DNA from 2 places in the Williamsia sp. Y844 genome. Region 1 is predicted to be linked to the other one. Evidence: riboswitches for the same ligand, from Rfam matches in the RefSeq annotation. Region 1 holds a riboswitch; the other holds the start of a gene.
What was found. Region 1 has a riboswitch for S-adenosylmethionine ahead of AC1TQG_RS12785 (amino acid ABC transporter permease). Riboswitches for the same ligand answer to the same signal wherever they lie in the genome.
Positions count from the first base shown of each region.

Region 2: another riboswitch for S-adenosylmethionine. It lies ahead of AC1TQG_RS15815 (bifunctional o-acetylhomoserine/o-acetylserine sulfhydrylase); the one in region 1 lies ahead of AC1TQG_RS12785 (amino acid ABC transporter permease).

Region 1 is NZ_JBXCJB010000002.1:82,420-90,620, reverse strand. Features, by position in the region: gene AC1TQG_RS12790 (amino acid ABC transporter ATP-binding protein) at 1-450, opposite strand, end outside; gene AC1TQG_RS12785 (amino acid ABC transporter permease) at 447-1,412, opposite strand; SAM riboswitch class I at 1,565-1,657, opposite strand; gene AC1TQG_RS12780 (uracil-xanthine permease family protein) at 1,878-3,200, opposite strand; gene nhaA (Na+/H+ antiporter NhaA) at 3,391-4,716, shown strand; gene AC1TQG_RS12770 (invasin) at 4,922-5,239, shown strand; gene AC1TQG_RS12765 (TPR repeat domain-containing protein) at 5,317-7,617, shown strand; gene AC1TQG_RS12760 (hypothetical protein) at 8,129-8,201, shown strand, end outside.
Region 2 is NZ_JBXCJB010000002.1:756,128-764,328, reverse strand. Features, by position in the region: gene AC1TQG_RS15835 (exodeoxyribonuclease III) at 1-233, opposite strand, end outside; gene AC1TQG_RS15830 (MFS transporter) at 245-1,462, opposite strand; gene AC1TQG_RS15825 (NADP-dependent isocitrate dehydrogenase) at 1,662-2,885, opposite strand; gene AC1TQG_RS15820 (cutinase family protein) at 3,085-4,677, opposite strand; SAM riboswitch class IV at 4,876-4,985, shown strand; gene AC1TQG_RS15815 (bifunctional o-acetylhomoserine/o-acetylserine sulfhydrylase) at 5,042-6,358, shown strand; gene metX (homoserine O-acetyltransferase MetX) at 6,360-7,502, shown strand; gene AC1TQG_RS15805 (Hsp70 family protein) at 7,567-8,201, opposite strand, start outside.

The DNA.
Region 1 (8,201 bases):
CGCTTTATCACCGACGCCGACGCGTTCGAGCAACGCCAACGCCTCAGGCTCGACGTCCGACCGCTTGCGCCTCTGTGCCGAAATCGGCGCCTCGATGACATTCTCGAGTGCGGTCAGATGCGGAAACAGGTTGAAGTTCTGGAACACAAAACCGATCCGCGAGCGTTGCTGCAGAATTTCCTTGTTGCTCAGCTCGTGAAGCTTGTTGCCCTTGCGTTTGTACCCGACCAGGTCACCATCGACACGGACGGTGCCGTGATCGACTTTCTCCAAGTGGTTGAGGGCGCGCAGTAGCGTCGACTTCCCTGATCCCGACGGACCGATGATCGCGGTGACCTCACCCGGTCGCACGACCAAGTCGACGCCTTTGAGCACCTCGAGATCGCCGAAGGACTTGTGAACGCCCCTGACCTCGACCGCGTACTTCGAGTTCTCTATCGCCTCGGTCATCGGGTCGCCCCGCGCGGCGCAAAGGAGATGTCGGAGAACTTCTTTCGAATCTGTTGCACCGGCGTCAACGGAATGGTCCGCAGCGCACCCTTGGCATAGTGTCGCTCCACGTAGAACTGCACGACCGACAGGATCGACGTGAGGACGATGTACCAGACCGTGGCAACCATCAGCAGCGGGACGACGCGTCCACTGCGCCCGTAGATGACCTGTACCTGGTAGAACAGCTCGGCAATTGCCATGACCGACACGATCGAGGTGCCCTTGAACAAGCTGATGACTTCATTCGCGGCGTTCGGCAGGATTCCCCGCATCGCCTGCGGCAAGATGATCTTGAAGAACTCACGGTGCTTCGGAATACCTAGTGCTGCAGCGGCTTCGAGCTGACCCTGGTCTACCGAGATGATCCCGGCACGGATTATCTCCGCCGAATACGCCGCCTGGTGCAACGCCAGACCGATGATGGCCGCAGCGGAACCACTGATCACATTGTTGACATTGAACTCGAAGAAGCTCGGCCCGAACGGAACTCCTACCGAAAGAGTTTGATAGAGGTACGCGAGGTTGAACCAGAACAGCAACTGGACGATCAAAGGGATCGAACGGAATGCCCAGATGTAGAACCAGGCAATGACCTGCAGTACCGGATTCTTCGACAGTCTGGCCGCAGCCAGCGCAATGCCGATCGCAAATCCGAACAGAGATCCCCAGAACGTCAGCTGGATGGTCAGCCACAGCGCAGACATCACCGACGACGCGGTGAAATACTGCGCGAACGTGCCCCAATCCCAGCCCGGGTTGGTCGCAAATCCGTGCAGGAACTGGACGACAACGATCAGCGCGGCAATCGCGATGATCCAACGCCACGGATGCCACTTACGTGCAATGACCAGGTCTACGTCGTCTACCTCGGCCGATACGTCGAGCGTCGAGCGGGTATCTATCTGGGTCACGGTGACCACTGGTGTATGCGCGCAGCGAGCATCGCTGAAAGGGCCTTCCAATAGGACAAGAATGTGTGGGTGAGGCGGGTCAGACCTACATACAGACGCAGGTGCCCGCTCGACACAGGTCGACGTGCAGACGTCGCCACGATGCGCGTTCCATAATCGTTCCTCCATCGTTCTTGGCGGTAGCACCCACACGTCCTATGACGGGGTTGCTGCGACGTCGACGAGCCAAGTCTCTCGGTCGCTCTGGATGGTGAGGAGGAATCTATGCGGTCGATGAACCATCCGTCAAGGGGTAGAATTTGATTTGCCTTGCGAGAGTGGGCTTTCGGGTTGGAATCACCATGTTTTAAACCTTGCGTGGTGTCCATTTGTCTGAAAACAGAGTGGTGAGCCGGCGACTTCCCGACCTCGCGACAGACAAAAGATCGCCCCCTCAAACACTTGAGGGGGCGATCAATCGGGGTCAGTGCAGGCCTACTCGACGTCCGCCTTGTCCACCACAACTGTCCCGCGCCAGCCGCCGACCACGCGCATGACGTGATAGATCAGCAGTGCCGCAACAGCTCCCAGTGCGATTCCGCCGAAGCTCAAATCTCCGATGGTCCAAGAGAAGTCGGCGATGGCGATCACGAGTGCGATGGCTGCGGTGAACTGGTTGACGGGCTTGGAGAAGTCCACCTTGTTGGTCACCCAGATGTGCACACCCAGGATTCCGACGAGGCCGTAGAGCGCTGTGGTCACACCACCGAGGACACCCGGCGGAACCGATGCGATGACCGCACCCACCTTCGGCGACATACCCAGCAGCACTGCAGCGATGCCTGCCACCCAGTAGGCAGCCGTCGAGTACACCTTGGTGGCCGCCATGACGCCGATGTTCTCGGCGTAAGTCGTTGTGGCAGAACCACCACCGCTGCCTGCCAGCACCGTGGCGATACCATCGGCGGCCAACGCCCGACCGATCTTGTGGTCGTAGTTGATGCCGGTCATCGTATTGATCGACTTGACGTGCCCGATGTTCTCGACCACCAGCACCAACACAACCGGCAAGAACATCGGCAGCACCGACAGATGGAACGTCGGCGCCTGAAAGTCGGGCAGGCCAACCCAATCGGCGGCCCCGATGGGATCTGTGTCGACCTCATCGCGGACCAGTGCAAACAAATAGCCGATGACAACACTGGTGAAAATCGCGAGCCGACCGAGCAAGCCCTTGAACAACACCAGCGAGGCGATCAGTAGCACCAGGACCAGCGTGGCCGTCGCCGCATCCTGCTCATAGTTCGACTTGGCAGTCGGCGCGAGATTCAGGCCGATCAGGGCAACGATGGTTCCGGTCACGATCGGCGGCATCAGCGCGTGGATCCAGCCGGTGCCTGCGAATTGCACCACCACGCCGATGACGATCAGCATCGCGCCCACCATCACGATGCCGCCCAGCGCGGACCCGTGCCCGTGTGAGGCCGTCGCGGCGAGGACCGGCGCGATGATCGCAAAACTCGAACCTAGGTAGCTCGGCAGCTGATTGCGCGTGATGAGCAAGAACAGGATCGTGCCGATGCCGGAGAAGAGCAGAGTCGTCGCCGGCGGGAATCCGGTGAGGACCGGCACCAGGAACGTCGCACCGAACATGGCCACCACGTGCTGCAGACCGATGCCCACCGTGCGCGGCCACGACAGTCGTTCCTGCGGGGCAACCACCCCGCTGCTACCCACCAGCGACCAGCCGAACAGCGGTGACGGGGCATCAGTCGCCGCTTTGCCGGATTCAGCCGGCCTCAGATCTTTCTCAGACATGGGCAACAGTCTGCCGCGTGAGCAGCCGATCCCTGCCATCGCCTCTGATTCCGCGCCACCTGTCCACGCGTATTTGCCAGGCGGTAACGTTACCGGCGGTGTGCCGGGAAGTCTGGTCGGCCGCGTGCTCAATACCGTCTCTTGATGGTTGCGCGTGTCGCGCTTCGCCGACCCAAAGACAGGACACAACGTGTCAGCACAGGATCGAAAAACCCCATCTCCACTCTTTGCCCGGGGCTCATGGGCTGAGTCATCGCGCATCGCCGACATCCTCCGCAAAGAGACCATCGGTGGCGCAATCCTGCTGGTGGCGACCGTGGTTGCGCTGATCTGGGCCAATTCGCCGTGGTCCGATTCCTACACCGATCTCAGCGAGTTCCAGGTCGGCACGGACGCACTGGGCGTCCACCTCGATCTGTCGTTGGCCACCTGGGCTGCCGACGGACTGCTCGCGATCTTCTTCTTTGTGGTGGGCCTCGAACTCAAACGCGAGTTCGTTGCCGGCGACCTCCGTGACCCGAAGCGCGCGGTCCTTCCGATCGCCGCGGCAGTCGGCGGCATGGTGGTGCCTGCCGTCATCTTTGTGGCGTTCACCGCCCACGTCGGCGATGGCGCCACCCAGGGCTGGGCCATTCCCACCGCCACCGACATCGCGTTTGCGGTCGCCGTCCTGGCAGTGATCTCTACACACCTACCGGTGGCCCTGCGGACATTCCTGCTCACCCTTGCCGTGGTCGACGACCTTCTCGCCATCACCGTGATCGCCATCTTCTACAGCGACGACATCGATCTCGGTGCCCTCGCGCTCGCCGCGATACCGCTGGTGCTGTTCGCCATCTGCGTCCAGCGCCGAATCCGATCCTGGTGGCTGCTCATTCCACTGGCCTCTCTGACCTGGGTGTTCGTCCATGAGTCCGGGATTCACGCCACGGTCGCCGGTGTTCTACTCGGGTTCACCGTTCCGGTCCTTCGGAGCAAGGCAGCCGGTGGCCCGGAGGCCGGAATCGGTCTGGCTGAACACTTCGAACACCGAATCCGGCCCATCTCGGCGGGTATCGCGATTCCGATCTTTGCGTTCTTCGCTGCCGGCGTCGCGATCGGAGGTCTCGACGGCCTGACCGATGCGTTGAGTGATCCCATCGCCCTCGGCATCATCTTCGGCCTGGTCTTCGGCAAAGCAATCGGTATCTTCGGCACCACCCGACTGCTGTCGGCGTTCACGCGGGCCTCCCTCGACGCCAGCGTTCGCTGGATCGACGTCCTCGGCATCTCGATCCTGGCCGGCATCGGATTCACCGTGTCCCTACTCATCGGCGACCTTGCCTTCGGCCTGGGCTCTGAGCGCGATCAAATCGTCAAGATAGGTGTGCTGACCGGATCTCTGTGCGCCGCACTGATCGCATCAGTCCTCCTACGAGCCCGAAACCGGCACTACCGCAAGGTTCAGGAAGAAGAAGAGCGCGACGACGACCACGACGGCATCCCCGATATCTACCAGAACAAAAACAACAGCTAGACAAGGGATCTGGCGACTGGGTGCCTTCACCCGATGAGAATCGGTCCTGTTTGGGACAGTTTCATGCCGGTGCCCGACACATCCGTGCCGACCCTTTCAACCGTGCGATATTGTCTGCATCGGATCTGGAGGGGATCCGGGGGAGCTGATGGGTCGTGCTCGCACGATCGCGCAGCGAACCGACCACGTCATTCGGGGGGATCAAATGGACGTTGTCATCAGCAATGCGGTGATGGATACGCTGGCAGCAGATATCGAAGTGGTGGCAGCCGAGGTCTCGGAGATACCGCACCCAGACGTCACGGCAGTCGTTTCAGCGTTCATGCCAGATTCACCAATGATCGCCGCAACCGCAACTGCCACGGACATCCTCAAAGGGTCGCTGACAGTGGTCTCCGGTCAGTGGGAGTCAATGGCCTCTGTTGTTCGGGCGACCCGTGACGGTCTCACGGGAGTCGACGAGCAGTCGGCCGGCAAGTTCGCCGGACTCGGTCACCTCCCGACCGGTGACGCGCCGCGATGACTCCGACCAAGAATCAGCTGGACAAATGGATGCCGGACCAGCTGAAACTTTCGGCGTTGACATCGATGGCCTCGACAATGCGCACCAAACTCGACACAGCAGATCGGAAGTTCGATCTGCCGACCACCGATTGGAAGGGCGAGGCACGGACAGCGGCCGAGGACCGCTCAACTGAAGAAGTCACGTGGGGCAAGCGCGTTGCAGCCGAATACGAGACCCTCGGTACGACCCTGAGTGACGCTTCGACTGCAATCGACGACACTCTGACGGCGGTCGACAAGTCCATCGCGGACGCCGCCGCGAAAGGCTTCCATCTGATCAGCGGCGACGACAGTATGTGGCAGGTCCGGTATGTCCCTCTCAGCGACGACGATGAGACAACCGAAGAAGAGATTGCCCAGCTCAGACACGAATGGGCCACCTACCTCAAAGGAAAGGCCGACCTGGCCGAACTGACGTGTCAGCAGTTCGCGACGGCACTCGCCGGCAATCTGCAAGCTCTGTCAGGTCTCACTCCCGCAGTGCTCGGGCTGAGCGCGTCCGATGGCCGCACCGCCGCAATGATGTCCCAGGACGGCTGGACGAAGGAAGAATTGGCGGTCGTCGGCAAGAGCCTGGAAGCGGCAGGATTGACACCTGATCAGGCTCAACGATTACTCAACGGCGAACGTGTTGATGATCTCCCAGTCGGCGCCCAAGAATTTCTCCATCAGTTCTTCAACAACCTGTCGGAGGATCAGACGCTCGGACTGAAGGACGAGTTCGACCGTCTGGGCAATGCAGACGGCGAGGCATATTCGAAGGCGCTTGGATCCGGGTTGCTGATTCTGTCGAACGAGAAGGTCGGTGCTGGTGATGTCCACGGTGGCTTCGAGAGTCTTCCGCCTTGGATGCGCGACTGGTCAACCCATAGAGCACGCGACGAATGGATCGTGAGCCGTGACGGTAAGCCCGTCAACATCGCCCGCCAGGACTACAAGATTGCAAAGTTGTTGTCCAACACAGGAAGTGCGATAGCGCCTGGTGAGCGACTGGGAACCGAACTGATCCGAAAGGCAGAGACCGAGATTGCGTGGGGGCAACACTCGCCGACCATCGAGGCATCATTCCCAGGATCTGACGTTTCCGATTTGAAGAACAATTACCAACAAACCATGGAAAACCTGCTGTCGGTCGGAACCCGGAGTCATGAAGCATCCGCAGCGATTCTTTCCGGCCACTACACCGACGGCACATCGCTTGACGGCGACTACGACCGAAACCGCACTGTGGAAAATCTACTGACACATGAGTGGCGCGACGATGGCAAAACTGCCGCAAACCTGACCAACTGGGTTGACGAGTACGCTGCAGACCAAACAAATGCATCCAAATCCGACTTGTCCGCTCGCGCGTTCCGCGGACTCCTCGACAGCACCTCTGGGTCGGGGGAACAATTCGGCAATCTGATCAACATCGGCGAGTCCGAGAAGAGCATGGGCGACATCAACCCAGCACTGGCCGGTGCAATGGAAGAAGCGGTTCGTCCCTATCTCAATGTCATGGCAGGCGGCTCTCCAGGCGCGTTCGGATTCAACGAGAGCACGTTCGACGATCTCAATTTCGGGGAAAACAACGATGCGTTGCGGGATCAATCGCAACGGGCGATGGCATTGATCGCCAGCGATCCGACTGCCGGTGAACGGCTCATCCACGATGTCCAAACACAGCAGGCACTCAACGCCCACAATCTGGTGACGATGGATCACAACGACCCGGATGCACCCAATGCCGGCGAAATCGGTGCCCGCAACGGAGCGTTACAGAATCTATTGACCGATGGATTGACAGCTGCCTCTCTCGACAACTGGCACGACGAGCACCTCGGGTCGGGCACGGACGGCTTGACCAACGACGATCGAGCAGCAATCTCTTCGAACGTCGAAACCAGCATCAAAAAAGTTGCAGCCGCGATCCCCGTTGTTGGTAACACCGCCGAAGTCGGTCTGGACCTGGCATCACCATATATTCCGGCGTGGGACAAAGAGATCGAGCTCGCGGATCAAGGCCCATATCCCGAAAACATCCCAGACGCGGTTGAGAATGCGAAATTGCAGCAGTATTACCAGCTGTACGCATCGAAGAATCCAGTACCTGACGGCGCAAATTCGCAGATTGATAAACGTCTCTTCGACGGTCAGACACTCCGTCCCCTCAGCGAAATAAAGTCTGGGTACGGCACGGACAGCGACGAACAAATTCTCGGTGCACTTCGTCCTCGGATCGAGCGCGCCGGTGTCGACGTAGGAACATACCAAGACATGTACGACGCCCGACAAGGCGATCCGACCGAAGCCATGTCTTACGACGAATACAAGAATCGATTGCTGAATGAGTAATAGGACCCGAACGATTCTCGTTGCCGCGGTTGCAGTTCTCGTCGTCGGTTGCTCATCAAGTCCCGGCGCCGGCCCTCCGAGCTCACCCAACACGTCAGCGGCGACCCACCCGTCGGAGTATGTTCTGCCCCCGGAGGTCGGAACGTACACGAATGTTTGGGCGACGGACTCACCTGTCGACCTGCAATCAGAGTCGATATCGGTCATCAGAGCCGCCGTTGAAGGCTATGCGGTCGCCCATACGGTCGGCCCCGACAACAGCTACCCCGGATACGGGCGATTTATCGACGAAGCTACCCAGACCTCCCGAGGGAGAAGCCGTGTCGACGTCGAACTTCCAGATCAGTTGGAGCCGGCGATTGCCGTGTCTGGCACGATGCACTATCTGCTCTACGACGTGGTTGAAACCCCCACCACTGTCGACGCCAGGATTTGTGAAGTTGCGTTCGGCACTTATCAACCCCACCCAACGCATCCGCGTAGGCCCTACGAACCAGTCGATCAGCGACTGGTGACCGATCCAGACGTGCTCAGCCCCGAGGGCCACATATTCGCGACGCCCGAAATGTGGCGGGTCCACATCG
Region 2 (8,201 bases), 670 kb from region 1:
ACTCCTGAATGTCCCTTGACCGACGACTCGTGCAGGCTCAGGTACCAACCGTCGTCCAGCGCCGGGGCCAGCGCCTCGACGACCTGCTCCTCGGTGGCGCGGGTCTCCTGGAGCAAGACGTGGTCCGTGGTGGTCTCACGAAGCCACGGGATCAGCCCCAGATTGCGCTCCGAGCGGTGCTTCACCGCGGCGCGAATGCCGTTTACGTTGATCGTCGTCACGATTGTGGTCACGTCGGGCGAGCCTACGTGCGTCCTCTGACAGCAGATCGGCGGGCGTAGAGCAGCGCGAGTCCGAGGACCGCGAGTCCGGCAACGGCCAGTCCGGCGCCGAGCAGCGACGGCGCCCGGTATCCGTATCCGGCCGCGATCACCAGACCGCCCATCCACGCACCACCGGCGTTGGCGATGTTCAGTGCCGAGTGGTTCAGCGCCGCGGCAAGGGTCTGGGCGTCCTCGGCGACATCCATCAGCCGGATCTGCAGGGCCGGAGTGAGCGCAACCCCGGTCAGTCCGATGAAGAAAGTCAGGATCAGTGCGGCCCACGGATTGCTCGCCAGCAGCGCAAAAGCGGTGAGCGTCACCACGATGGAAACCAAGCTGATGAGTATCGCCCGCACCACACCACGATCGGCGAGGGCACCGCCGATGATGTTGCCCGCCACCATGCCAAGGCCGAACAGCATCAGGGCAAACGGCACAAACGATTCCGATACACCGGCGACGCTGGTCAGTGTGGTGCTGATGTACGTGTAGAACGCGAACATCCCACCGAAGCCGACGATTCCGATGAGGAGCGCAAACCATACCTGCGGCCGTTTCAACGCACCGAGTTCGGTCACCGGATTGGTCATCTTCATGTCGGACAGGGCAGGCAGGAATCTGAACAGTGCCGCGATCGTCAGCAAACCGATCACGGCCACCACCACAAACGCTGCCCGCCAGCCGAGTGCCCCACCGAGCCACGTCGCCGCAGGCACTCCGACGACGTTGGCAACGCTCAGACCGATCATCACCTGGCCCACGGCCTTTGCCCGGGACTCCGGACCCGCCAGATGGGCGGCCACGAGAGCGGCCACACCGAAGTAGGCGCCGTGTGGCAGCCCGGCGACAAAGCGGGCAGCCATCAACATGCCGTAGTTCTGGGCGAACACGGTGGCGAGATTGCCGATGGTGAAGGCGACCATCAACACGATCAGCAGGGCGCGTCGTGGCATTCGTGCGGTCAGTGCCGCGATCGTCGGAGCGCCGACCACCACTCCGAGTGCGTAGGCAGAGATCACGTGCCCGGCCGTCGGTTCGCTGGTTCCCAGCGAATTGGCGATATTCGGCAGCAGTCCCATCGCGACGAACTCGGTGGTCCCGATACCGAACGCGCCGAGCGACAACGCCAGAATGACCGTCCGTCTACTGCCGCGCACCTCCCCCAAGGATTCGGGGGCGACGGTGCTGACTGCAGACATGTTCGAACCTCTCGAAGACGATCAGGGGCGATCGGGGCGACGGCGACACTGCCGGGAGCTCGTTGCGGGGGTAACTACGGTGTCAACCGGCACAGGCCAGATGTCATTCCGGGATGGGACGTGAACTGACCCACAGAACGACAATCCGCCCCGAGACATCCGGGGCGGACTGTGATGCGATCGGCGCGTGGCCGGCCGCTCAGCCGGTCTTGATGGCCGCCTCCAGGTTCTCATCAAGTGCCCCAAGGAATTCCTCGGTGGTCTGGTACGCCTGGTCGCCGCCGACCAGCAGCGCTAGATCCTTGGTCATCTTGCCACTCTCGACCGTCTCGATGACAACGTCCTCGAGCTTCTGGGCGAACTCACGCACCTCGGGGGTGTTGTCGAGCTTGCCACGATGATCGAGACCGCGGGTCCACGCGAAGATCGACGCGATCGGGTTGGTCGAGGTCGGCTTGCCCTGCTGGTGCTGACGGAAATGCCGGGTGACGGTGCCGTGCGCGGCCTCCGCCTCGCAGACGCTGCCGTCCGGGGTCATCAGAACCGAGGTCATCAGACCCAGCGAACCGTAGCCCTGGGCCACGGTGTCCGACTGCACATCGCCGTCGTAGTTCTTGCAGGCCCAGACATATCCACCCTCCCACTTGAGGCTGGAAGCAACCATGTCGTCGATGAGCCGGTGCTCGTAATGGATTCCGGCAGCATCGAATTCAGCCTTGAACTCGGTATCGAAGACATGCTGGAAAATGTCTTTGAACGCTCCGTCGTAGGCTTTGAGAATGGTGTTCTTGGTCGACAGGTACACCGGGTAGTTGCGCTGCAGACCGTAGTTCAGCGATGCCCGCGCGAAGTCTTCGATGGACTTGTTGAAGTTGTACATACCCATCACCACGCCGCCCTCTTCGGGCATCTGGACGATCTCGTGCTCGATCGGCGCCGAGCCGTCGTCCGGGGTGAACGTGATGGTGACCTTGCCCGCGGTGGCAACCTTGAAATCGGTCGCGCGGTACTGGTCGCCGAACGCGTGACGTCCGACGATGACCGGCTTGGTCCATCCCGGCACCAGTCGCGGGACGTTGGAGATGATGATCGGAGCGCGGAAGATCGTGCCGCCCAGAATATTTCGGATGGTGCCGTTGGGCGAGCGCCACATCTTCTTCAGGCCGAACTCTTCGACACGAGCTTCGTCGGGGGTGATGGTGGCGCACTTCACGCCGACACCGTGTTTGAGGATGGCGTATGCCGAGTCGATGGTGACCTGGTCGTCGGTACGGTCACGTTCCTCGATGCCGAGGTCGTAATACTCCAGGTTCAGATCGAGGTACGGGTGGATCAGCTTCTCTTTGATGAACTGCCAGATGATCCGAGTCATCTCGTCGCCGTCCAGCTCTACGACCGTTCCTTCGACCTTGATCTTGCCCATATGGCTACGCGTCCTCCTCGACGATGTGTGCCCCGCTTTCGGACGCCGACTCATGAGCTGGCGCGCCTGCACCCAAACATGTTCAACCTAGTCCGGCGGGCTGTTACCTCGCTCACCGGACAAAGTAAATATAACGGGCGTACTGCTTGCCAGCATACCCATCACCTGACGGGTCAGGGGCGTCAGCGCAGGGGCCGGATCACGAGGCGGTGGTGAGGTCCGCCGACATGTCAACGGCCATTGTCTCGGTCGCAGCAGGCGCTTCGACAGCAGGCAGATCAGGAGCGACCGGCTTCTGACCTGCCGTGGAATCAACGACGTCGGGGCCGTCGTCATCAGCACCCTGGTCCGCGTGGGAGGTTGCCGGACCGTTCCACACCGGTACGGAGGCGGGCACATCGGCTTCCGGCACATCGGGATCCGACACAGCCGGCGGGGACACCTCGGGCGCCCGATGCCGACCAGGCCCCGGGATGACGTCGGCAGAGGCCTGCGGGCGATCAACGGACGACGCAGCGAGCGCCCTCTGAGAAGCACCGGCAAGGGCGGTGTCAGTGGCCGGGTCCCCCACGTCCGCCCTGCCCGCGGAGACCGCACCGAATGCCGCATCCGCCATGGCGCGCACCGTCGGTGCCGCGATGAACCCGAGATCCGGGTCACGGTGGTCGAGTACGGCATCGATCACCGCAACCCAGTCCCGAACGAAGTTCACCGGATATTTGACGATGCTGACCGCGCTCCCGAGAATCGCGGCCCACGCGGCCGGGTCACCGGACAGCGCGTCCCGGACCGTGTACAGGTCGGTCAGATACGCACCATGCCCGAGCTGCGGGAGCGCAGGCAGCAAGCCCATGATCGCGCGGGAGATCGGCCGGATGACCTCCGTTTCGGCATAGGGGAAATCGAGAATCACCGGGCGCAGCAAATTAGGCAGTCCGACCTGCGCCAGCACAGTGGTGAGTGAGGGATCGGCGGCGATGAAGATCACCGTGGCACCGTCGGGACCCTCGATGACGGTGATCCCGTCGGTGCCCACAGCCGCCCCCGGGCCTGCCGTCATGATGCCGCCATAGTTGTGGTGCTTGACCCAGAAGCCCAGCAACGCGTCCAATGCCCCGATCGGATCTCGCCGCGGGTCGGGTATGTCACAGACCGGGTCACCATCGATGCAGACCGAGTACACCGGTATGTCGCCGAAGTCGCCGTCGCGCGAACCATCGAGCATCGCGCCCGGATACGCATTGATGAGGTTGACCTCGGCTCCGGCACCGTCGTTTGTGCCGCGTCGCCGAGGGTCGGAATAGAGCTCGCCCGACACTCCGACCGAGGTCACGCCGTCGGCCTTGCCTGCCGCGATGTCGGCCAGTACATCGCCTGCGATCCGGGCCCCCTGCGAATAGCCGGCGATGACGGCCGGGTTGCCCGGGCAGTTGGCCTGATAGGTCGCCACATCCTGGGTGAGCGCGGCTTGTCCGGTCTCGATGTTCTCGTCGTAACTCTGTGCACCGAGTGGCCAGAAGGTCCCCGGATAGTCGACGCGTTTGATCACGTAGCCCCGGGCGCTGTAGCGGGTCTCCACCCCTATGGTGTGCAGGAAGTTCGGATCGTCGGTTCCGGCCACCACGAACACGACGCCGTCACCACAGTCGTACGCCTGCGCCTGGGCCGCGAGCCCTGGAGCACTCCCGAGGAAGGTCAACACGGGCAGCGCGACCGCAGCCGCTCCGGATGCCAGCGCCGCCACCCGTCGGCCGGCCGGTTTCGGAACAGAGCGATCAGGCTTCGTCCTCACACCCACAGCAGCCCCAGTTGTTTCGAATCACCGACGGCCTCAAGCATTTCGAGGCAGTTCACCAAAGTTACGGTGGACATTGACAATGGCCAATCGCATGAACGTAGTACAGGGGCATCCGGCTGGTGGCGAATCGCAGAATCTCCGTGCGCTGAACGCTTTTTTGAACAGGAACCGCGTGTTATATCCTTTTGGCCAGGTCCTGAGTGTCAGCGACAAGCCCCGGCTAGCTGACCGGCAACCCTCCAACCGCGGTGGGGTGCTCCGGGTGACGACCAGGTTGCGGTTCGCCGCGGCAAGCGCGGGGTCCGAAAGGTCGGACCCTCTAATTGGATGTCTACCGACCATGAAAGAGAAGTCCTACATGTCTGACACCGACGTCAATCCGGCTGACAACTGGAGCTTTGAAACCAAACAGGTCCATGTTGGCCAGAGCCCGGATTCGGCAACCTCTGCCCGTGCCCTGCCGATTTACCAGACAACGTCGTACACGTTCCGCGACACCGAGCACGCCGCCAACCTCTTCGGTCTGGCCGAGCCCGGCAACATCTACACGCGCATCATGAACCCCACCCAGGACGCCGTCGAGCAGCGAATCGCAGCCCTCGAAGGTGGCGTGGCGGCTCTGCTCGTCGCGTCGGGTCAGGCCGCCGAGACCTACTCAATCCTGAACATCGTCGAAAACGGCGGTCACGTGGTGTCGAGCCCGCGGCTGTACGGCGGTACGTACAACCTCTTCCACTACACGCTGCCCAAGCTCGGAATCCAGGTCAGCTTCGTCGAAGATCCCGAAGACCTCGACAGCTGGCGCGCGGCCATCCAGCCCAACACCCGTGCGCTGTTCGGTGAGACGATCTCGAACCCGAACAACGAGATCCTCGATCTCCCCGGCATCTCCGCCGTCGCCCACGAGGCCGGCCTGCCATTGATCGTCGACAACACCGTCGCCACCCCGTACCTGATCAACCCGCTGGAGCACGGCGCCGACATCGTGGTGCATTCGGCCACGAAATACCTTGGTGGACATGGCACCGCGATCGGCGGCGTGATCGTCGACGGCGGCACCTTCGATTGGCGGGGCCAGCGTGACGGTGTGGACCTGTTCCCCGGATTCACCACCCCGGACCCGAGCTACCACGGTGCGATCTTTGCCGACCTCGGTGCTCCGGCCTACGCCCTCAAGGCCCGCGTGCAGTGGTTGCGCGACACCGGTGCCGCCATCTCGCCGTTCAACGCGTTCCTCATCGCCCAGGGCCTGGAAACACTCAGCCTGCGGATCGAACGCCACGTGTCGAACGCCCAGGCGGTGGCCAAGTACCTGGAAGAGCACCCGCAGGTGGAGTCGGTGGCCTACGCCGGACTCGAATCCTCGCGCTGGTACAAGCGAGGCCAGGAATTGGCTCCGCGCGGCCAGGGCGCGATCATCGGCTTCGAGATCGTCGGCGGCGTGGACGCGGGCAAGAAGTTCGTCGACGCACTGGTCCTGCACAGCCATGTCGCCAACATCGGTGATGTGCGCTCGCTGGTCATCCATCCCGCCTCGACCACCCACTCCCAGCTGATCGCTGAAGAGCAGCTGGCCGCAGGCGTGACCCCCGGCCTGGTCCGGTTGGCTGTCGGCATCGAGAACGTCGTCGACATCATCGCCGACCTCGATGCAGGCTTCGCTGCGGCCAAGTGAGGTGAGTATCGACCCGCACACGCCACCACGAATCCATCCGGACTGGGAATCCCTGCCCGATGGGCAGCTGACCAGTGTGCCGGTCGGCCCGATTTCGTTGGACAACGGTGGACAGATCGAGAATGTGACCCTGGCGTTTCAGCGCTGGGGCACGCTCTCGCCCACCCGCGACAACGTAGTTCTGGCTCTGCATGCCCTGACCGGCGACTCCCACGCAACCGGACCCGCCGGTCCCGATCAGCCCGCCCCCGGTTGGTGGGACGGGCTGATCGGTCCGGGCGCCGCAGTCGACACCGACGAGTGGTGTGTCGTCTCGGCGAATGTCCTCGGTGGATGCGGCGGTTCCACCGGCCCGGCATCACTGGATTCCGAAGGGCAGGTGTGGGGTTCACGTTTCCCCAACATCACCGTGCTCGATCAGGTCCGCGCCGAGGTCGCATTGCTCGATGCGCTGCAGATCGATACCGTCGCAGCCGTCATCGGCGGCTCGATGGGTGGCGCCCGCGCGCTGGAATGGGTCATCGGTTACCCGGAGCGAGTGCGGAGCGGCTTGATCCTGGCCGTGGGCGCTCGCGCATCAGCCGACCAAATCGGTACGCAGACAACACAAATTGCGGCAATCAAGGCCGATGCCAACTGGCAGAACGGCGACTATCACGGCACCGGTCGCACCCCCACGTCAGGTCTCGGCATTGCCCGCCGCATCGCGCACATGTACTACCGCAGCGAACCCGAACTCGACCAGAGGTTCGCCAACCTCCCTCAGGGGCAAGAGGATCCGCTACACGGCGGCCGCTACGCGGTGCAGAGCTACCTCGAGCACCAGGCCGACAAGCTTGTCCGCCGGTTCGATCCGGGTAGCTACGTGGTGCTGTCCGAGGTGCTCAACAACCACGACGTCGGACGCGGACGCGGTGGCATCGAAGCTGCCCTGCGGAGCTGCCATGTACCCGTCGTGGTCGGTGGCATCGACTCCGACCGGCTGTATCCCCTGCGTCAGCAGATCGAGTTGGCCGAACTCATGTCCGGCTGCGTCGACGGATTGCACGTGGTGCATTCCGCCAATGGCCACGACGGATTCCTGACCGAATTCGAAGCGGTCTCAGACCTTCTCAAGAAGACTCTCGTCCTCGCGCGTGGCTGATAACCTCCACCTGACCGGCTGGCCCACGTGGCAGTCGGTCAGGTGCGGCAGCACCGGAAAATCGTCAGGTTGCCGGCGGCGACGTCGGCACCGTACCTGACGCCGGATCATCGGACTGCGGTGAATCCGCCGGGGCAACGAGCGCAGGCGCGGACGGTGGTGCCGGCGACTGCGTGCCCTCCTGCGGCTGAGCGGGTTCAGCCTCAGGGATCGGATCGGGCGTCGTTGATTCCGGCGGCGGAGGAGTCGACGGAGACGATGGGGACGACGGAGACGACGGGTCGAGATTGGGCGGCCACGTGATGCTCGGCAACGGGAACGGGATCAGGGACGGGCTCAGGGTTCTCGTCGGCGGATCCGAAAAAGAAACCGGCGGCGGCAATTCGGTTGTCACCCAACCAGGTTCGGGGTTTCCATTGACAACCGGTGGTGCCATATCCCACGTGGTCTCGGTCGGTTTCGGCGTCAGCGTGGAGGTCACCTGCGCGTTGGTGGTCGTGGTCGTTGTCTCCGGCGGAGCTTCAGCGATTGCGGATGGCACCGTCGGAGCCTCCGTGGACTTGATCGGTGTCGACGGGTTGCCTGCGAGCGATGATCCGACCGCGTACACGGTCATCAACGCTCCCGCGAGCAACGCACCGAACATGGCCAGCGGCGCCGCCGACAACCAGTCCCGGCTACGCCGTCCACCGATGAAGG